3 regions of the Lacticaseibacillus styriensis genome follow, and region 3 is predicted to be linked to each of the others. Evidence: predicted binding sites of a transcription regulator. Region 3 holds the regulator's gene; each other region holds the start of a gene.

Region 1 (2,274 bases), 1.1 Mb from region 3:
GCTTTAATCCTGAACCGGGATAATCCGGATTTACCGCAACAAAGCACGCGTAGGATTGGCCATTTAACTTCAAATCCGGTTGTTGGCCGTTCAACAAATCCGTTACCAACTGATAAAAATCATTTTCGATCTGAGGTAACAGCACCTGTGTTTCCGGATCACCAAAGCGCATGTTGTATTCCAAAATTTTAGGACCATCAGCGGTAAAAATCAGGCCGATGTACATCACGCCTTGCCCGCTAAGACCATCCTCCTGCATCCCTGCCAACGTCGCATCAACTAATGCCTCAGCTGCCTCTACTTGGTCGGCAGTGAATTGTGGTAGCGGACTAATGGCGCCCATGCCACCGGTGTTAGGCCCACGATCGGCCGCGAACCGGCGTTTATGATCCTGCGACAATGGTAAAATCACGCGGTTTTGACCATTGAAAAGCGCCATCACCGATGCTTCTTCCCCTTCAAGGTATTGTTCAAGAAGCACCGTTGCATCTGGGTGCCCCTCATAAAGTCGATCAATCGCATCGTCCAAGGCAGCGGCGTCTTGGGCAATGACGACCCCTTTTCCGGCGGCAAGACCATCTTTTTTAAGAACAATTGGTAATCCCATTAACGTTGCCTCGGCATGGGCTTCCAGTGCACTGTGGACGGTTTTGCTGGCAGCGGTCGGAAGATGGTGGCGATTCATAAAGTCTTTGGCAAACGTCTTACTGGATTCGAGTTGGGCGAGTTTTTTCGTCACGCCAAAAATCGGCTGATGAGCTTCTTGAAAAGCATCGACAATGCCAGCCGCCAAGGGTACTTCAGGACCGACAAACGTCAAATCAATCTGATGATCCCGGGCAAACTGAATCAGTTCCGGCACTTCGGCTTCTTTTATACCAATTGGCTCAACGCCTAAAAGCGTCATAGCCGGATTACCGGGTGCCACATAGACGTGGTCAACTTGTGGCGACTGGTTGAATTTTAGCGCAAGGGCACTTTCTCTGGCACCGCCGCCAATGACAAGAACCTGTTTCATAAAACCTCCTCGCGCGTATGGGCGCATATTTGTGGGTGATGAGGGTGGCATTTACGCGTTTGCTGGCGTAAAAATTTTGTGTGAGGGTGTTGAGCATAAATGACCTAAGACCGACACTGCAGCTTTCTGATGCCAAAACGCGTTCACTGGCACAGAAGTCTACGTATAAGGACATCTAGCCCTAAATGGCAAAGACCAGCACTGTAGCTTTCTGACGCCAAAACGCGTTCGCCAGCCCAGAAACCTGCGTGTAAGGACCTTGACCGCAATGGCCCAAGACCTGCACTGCAGCTTTCTGGCGCCAAAACGCGTTCGCTGGCGCAGAAGTCTACGTATAAGGACCTTAGGCGTAATGGCCAAGTTCGGGCCATCACACCTAAGGCCACTTATACTCCGACTTCTAACCGCGCCAGCTCACGCTCTCACGCTCTTAATGCCTAAAGTGCCGCACACCCGTTGTTACCATGGCGATGCCGTATTCATCTGCTTTGGCGATGGAGTCTTTGTCGCGGATGCTGCCGCCTGGTTGGATGATGGCTTTGATGTCGTGTTTCGCAGCGTAATCAACGCAATCGTCCATTGGGAAGAAGGCGTCGCTGGCCATGACGGCGCCGGCAAAGTTTTCGTTTTGTTGCGCCTCGGTCAATGCCAATTCGACTGACCCGATCCGATTCATTTGACCGGCGCCAATGCCTAACGTCTGATCTGCCTGGGCGACCACAATCGCATTGCTCTTCACGTGTTTAACCACGGTTTGCGCAAACGCCAAGGCTTTTAACTGATCAGCAGTCGGCTGCACCTTGGTCACAACGGTCATATCTGCCGGTGTTTCCGTCTTATCGTCACGCGTTTGTACCAGTAGGCCGCCGAAAATCGAAACCGTTTCGGTGCCCAGTTCTTCTGGCACATCGGCCGTATTAATCGTTAACAAGCGCACATTTTTCTTCTTAGCCAAAATCTCGTAGGCATCATCGTCAAAGCCCGGCGCCATGATGATTTCAAGGAATAATTTATGCATTTTTTCGGCAGTCGCCAAGTCTACTTGCCGATTCAGCGCAATAATGCCACCGAAGATCGACATCGGATCTGCCGCATACGCCTTGTCCCATGCAGCTTCGATCGTTTCGCCCAAGCCAATGCCACAAGGATTCATATGTTTAACTGCCACAACAGCCGGCTGCTTGAATTCACGCAGCATCGCCAAAGCAGCATCAGCATCCTTGATATTGTTGTACGAAAGCTCTTTGCCGTGCAAC
Region 2 (2,274 bases), 690 kb from region 3:
CGGAACACCTAAGATATCGGCAAGCACCTTATTATCCAGCCCTGCCGGCACCAAAACTTCATGCGGTTTGACATTATTTTTGCGACTATAAAACTGCAAAATGAAAGACTCGAACTCTTCTTTTGCCGTGTTAACGACCGGAAAAAGCCGCGATTCGCGCTTCATCAACCGCGCCTGACGAATGAAGAAGACCTGGATGCTGATCCAGCCTTTGTCCATATAGAAATTAAACAAGTCACGCGTGGTATTGTCATTCGAAATAATTTTTTGCTTTTCAACGGTTTGTTCAATGTAATACAACTGGTCGCGAATCTCCGCCGCCCGTTCGAACTGCAGGTTTTTAGCTGCCCGCTCCATTTTTGCCGTCAGACTGGCCTTGGCTTTGCTGACGTTACCATTCAGGAAACGTTTGATCCGAGCAATCTGGTCGGCATATTCTTTTTCCGGTACAGTGCGAAAACATGCGCCCAGACACTGACCCATGTGATAATACAGACACGGTCGTCCTTGATACCCGTTGCACCGGCGTAATGGGTACACTTTTTGAATAAAGTGCATCGTTTCCTGCGCCGCATAAACATTGGGATACGGACCGAAGTAGTAGCCGCCATCTTTGCGAATCGTGCCGGTGATTTCAATTTTCGGATCGCGCTCGTGAGTAATCTTGATGTAAGGATAGCCAGTCCCCTTTTTGAGCTTGATGTTGTAATACGGCTGGTACTTTTGAATCAACGTGATTTCAAGCAAAAACGCTTCTTTATTCGTCGAGGTCACAATATAGTCAAAATCAGCCACCTGTGCCACCATCGCTGCTACTTTGCCATCATGTGAGCTCTTGAAGTAAGAGCGAACGCGATTCTTTAGATTTTTGGCCTTACCGACATAAATAATCTTCCCGTTAATATCTTTCATCTGGTAACTGCCGGGCAGATCCGGCAGCAACGATAATTTATGCTCAATGTGTGCTGATGCCATCGTAATCTCCTTATAAAACAAATGTTCGCTTAACATTATAAAGATTCTAAAATTAGATTGCAAGCGACGCACTTGCCACGTACGGCCGCGAATGTGAAGCTATTTGCCAGCGCACCTTACGTGTCAACCCAAACAAAAACCTTACCCAGAAAATGCCGGATAAGGTCATGAGGTAAAAACTTATTGCGCCAAAATCTTGGATAGGAAATCCTGTGTCCGGGCTTCCTTGGGGTGTTCGAACAGCTCTTCAGGTGTGCCTTTTTCAAGAATTTTGCCGCCGTCCATGAACCATACTTGGTCAGCCACGCTGCGGGCAAAGCCCATTTCGTGGGTCACCACCACCATCGTCATGCCGGTTTTGGCAAGATCCTGCATAACCTTGAGCACCTCGCCGACCATTTCGGGATCCAATGCACTGGTCGGTTCGTCGAATAGCATGACATCCGGATGCATCGCCAGCGCCCGGGCAATGGCCACCCGCTGCTGTTGGCCGCCAGAAAGACTGGCTGGGTAGGCATCGGCTTTTTCACCCAAGCCAACCTGTTCCAGAAGTTCCTTGGCCGTTTTGGTTGCTTCTTCATCCGTCACAGTTTTGACTTTTAACGGCGCCAGCTTGATATTTTCCAAAACCGTCATATTCGGGAAAAGGTTGAAGCTTTGGAACACCATGCCCATTTTTTCCCGGACATTATCAAGCTGCTTTTCGCTGAGATCAACCAAATTAGTGCCTTCAAACAGAATCTCGCCTTGTGTCGGCCGATTAAGCAGATTTAAGCTGCGCAAAAAGGTACTTTTCCCGCCGCCGGATGCGCCGATCACAACAATCACGTCACCTTGATTGATGGTTTCGCTAATGTCATTCAAAACCACATTGTCACCAAACTTCTTGATCAGGTGGTTAATTTGAATTAAAGGTTTATGCTGCATGATTCATCTTCCTTTCAAAATGACTCAGGAGCTTGGATAGCCCGAATGTCAGAACAAAGTAAAGGACCATGGCAACCAGAATTGGTTGAACCCCTTTGTACGTTGCGGTTTGAACCACTGTCAGCTGATAAATCAGGTCCGTGACCCCAATGATGGAGACAATGGAGCTTTCCTTAATCAGCGAGATAAATTCATTCCCCAACGCCGGCCAGATATTCTTGATGGCTTGCGGTAAAACAACGCTCGTCATCGTTTGCCGTTCGGATAGCCCAAGCGAACGTGCTGCTTCGGTTTGACCGACCGGAATGCTATCGATCCCGCTTCGGATAATCTCCGCCACATACGCAGCGGAATTAAGCGATACCGCGATAA
Region 3 (2,274 bases):
GGCTTTGGGGAAGGTTTTCTCCCCGCCTTTACTGGGCTTCATGCTAGGAATTGTGTTGGTCTTGCTGAATATCAAGTTGCCGACTTTTTTGATGTCTGATCTGACTTATATCGGCGATTTGACGGTCCCGGGCTCCATGTTCTTTATCGGCATCGCCTTACACGAAGCCGGGTGGAGCCAACTGCGTCTCAGCAAGGAAGCACTCGGTATCTTCAGCGGCCGCTTTCTTTTTGCCCCACTGTTGATGACGGCACTGGTCGCCTTTGCACCAGTACCGACGCTGATGAAGCAAATCTTCATCCTGCAATCCTGCATGCCAGTCATGACCAATGCGCCGGTGGTTGCGAAACTTTATGACGCCGATGCTGACTACGCTGCGATCATGGTCACGGAAACCACGCTTCTATCCATGATCGTCATTCCCATCGTCATGACCTGCATTCAATTCATTCACTAGGAGACCGCCATTGAAAAAATTAGTCTGGCTCATGTTATTACTTATCTTGAGTGGTTGTTCTCAAGGCACGCCGACTGCCAAATCATCATCAACGCGATCGGCCACCAGTGAACAGGCATCAAAGCCGGTAAAATCCCGGAAAAAGGCAAAAAAGGCCGTGCCTAAAGCAACCTTGTCCACCTTGGTCGGTCACGCATTTGTCCAACAGGATGATCAAAAGAAAGCGATTCGCGTGTTGTCGTCAACCAGTGGCTATTACCTCGAAACGCTGTCGAACCAAGACGGTGATTTTGAAAGTACGGATCAGGGTATTTTTGCGGCCCAACTGACTTTAAAGGGGCGAATCTTCACCTTCACCGGCAAAGCCCAACCACAGGCCGCCAGCAACACGGTTCAATTCCAACTTACCAAAAAAGGATTATTGAAGCAGCTTCCGGATGGTCCATTTTACAAAAAGGTACCAAAAGATGACCTTGATCAGCTTAACCGTCCTTAATGGTGTCAGTTGCCGCCTCAACAAAAAAGCATTTACCACGCACACTCGATTGAATGTACGCGGCAAATGCTTTTTTAGCTGGCTTTATTAGTAGCACTTATACAAGCGCAGGACGATACAAACTCACAACAATACCGAGAATCGTCACATCCGGGAAAAACATGTCTTCCATATCGTCATTTTCCGGATGAAGGCGAATGCCGTTCTTTTCTTTGTAAAAGCGCTTGACAGTGGCTTCATCTTCTTCGGTCATTGCTACGACAATCTGCCCATTTTCGGCGTCGTTTTGCTTCTTGACAATAATCTGATCGCCATCAAGAATCCCGATCTTGATCATGGAACTGCCTTGAACCCGAAGCATAAACAGCTCATCGGCCGAGTATGGTAGGTCATCCGGCACCGGGAAATAGTCATCGATATTCTCGATAGCGGTAATCGGCACCCCAGCCGCAACGGTACCGACAATCGGAATGCCTTCTGCCTGAACGCCGATATAATCGCGTCCTGCTGCAGTCACTTCAATCGTGCGCGGTTTGGATGGGTCTTTCGCAATTAATCCAGCGGCCAACAGCTTCTCTAAGTATGCTGCGACGGTGCTAGACGAACTAAGGCCAACTGACTTGCCAATCTCGCGAACCGTGGGTGGATACCCATGATCCTCGATTGCGTCATAGATGGTTTGTAAAATCTGTTTCCAACGTTTTTGACTCGCTTGTGTTGGCATCCGCTCACCGCTCCGTTCTCATTTGTTACAATCAGCATACCAAACCGAACGAACGTTTGCAATCATTTTCGCCGCCGTTACTCGAAAAAATCCGCAGTCATCATGGCTGCGGATCATTTCATCAAATTAGTTATGCAATAATGGCATCTTATGCATCTGACGCCGATCACATCTGCTCTTGATGACTGCATAGAAGAAGCTTAGGAAAATATCCAGAGCCATCAACAAGATGCCGGCCGTCGCATAGTTGCTAAATAACAGCAATGTTGCGACCAGGGTCAGAGTTATTAATGTCCATTTAGCCCCGCGAAGTAAATTCATAAGGGGTCACTCCTCTCCGTATCGGTAAAACCGACATTGACTCACCGTTTTGGTTGTGACTTTATCATACCTGATTTTTTTGATTTGTAAAGCTTTTGTATATGTAAAATTTACATTTGATGCCCTTATTTAGGCATTTTTAATATTTGTAACGGCTAATCGGTGTTTTTGTAAATTTATTGTAACGGCGCCGATACCTTCTTCGAACCATTTTAGTTAACCCTAGCCTCGAAAAATCATGGCTAGTCTAGTATCATTGTTATACAGAAGCATCCG

Evidence for each region. Region 3 encodes LexA, which represses DNA repair genes until DNA is damaged. Its sites were predicted from a motif close to CNAACANNTGTTNG; they were not measured.
Region 1: the regulator LexA is predicted to act here: its motif matches at 1,236-1,249, upstream of purD (phosphoribosylamine--glycine ligase).
Region 2: the regulator LexA is predicted to act here: its motif matches at 990-1,003, upstream of uvrC (excinuclease ABC subunit UvrC).

The regions. Positions count from the first base shown of each region.
Region 1 covers NZ_CP132483.1:1,784,744-1,787,017, forward strand. Annotated here, with positions in the region: gene purD (phosphoribosylamine--glycine ligase) at 1-1,018, opposite strand, end outside; gene purH (bifunctional phosphoribosylaminoimidazolecarboxamide formyltransferase/IMP cyclohydrolase) at 1,449-2,274, opposite strand, start outside.
Region 2 covers NZ_CP132483.1:1,374,067-1,376,340, reverse strand. Annotated here, with positions in the region: gene uvrC (excinuclease ABC subunit UvrC) at 1-975, opposite strand, end outside; gene LACSTY_RS06655 (amino acid ABC transporter ATP-binding protein) at 1,156-1,902, opposite strand; gene LACSTY_RS06650 (ABC transporter substrate-binding protein/permease) at 1,892-2,274, opposite strand, start outside.
Region 3 covers NZ_CP132483.1:681,209-683,482, reverse strand. Annotated here, with positions in the region: gene LACSTY_RS03140 (AEC family transporter) at 1-457, shown strand, start outside; gene LACSTY_RS03135 (hypothetical protein) at 489-953, shown strand; gene lexA (transcriptional repressor LexA) at 1,051-1,677, opposite strand; gene LACSTY_RS03125 (hypothetical protein) at 1,804-1,998, opposite strand.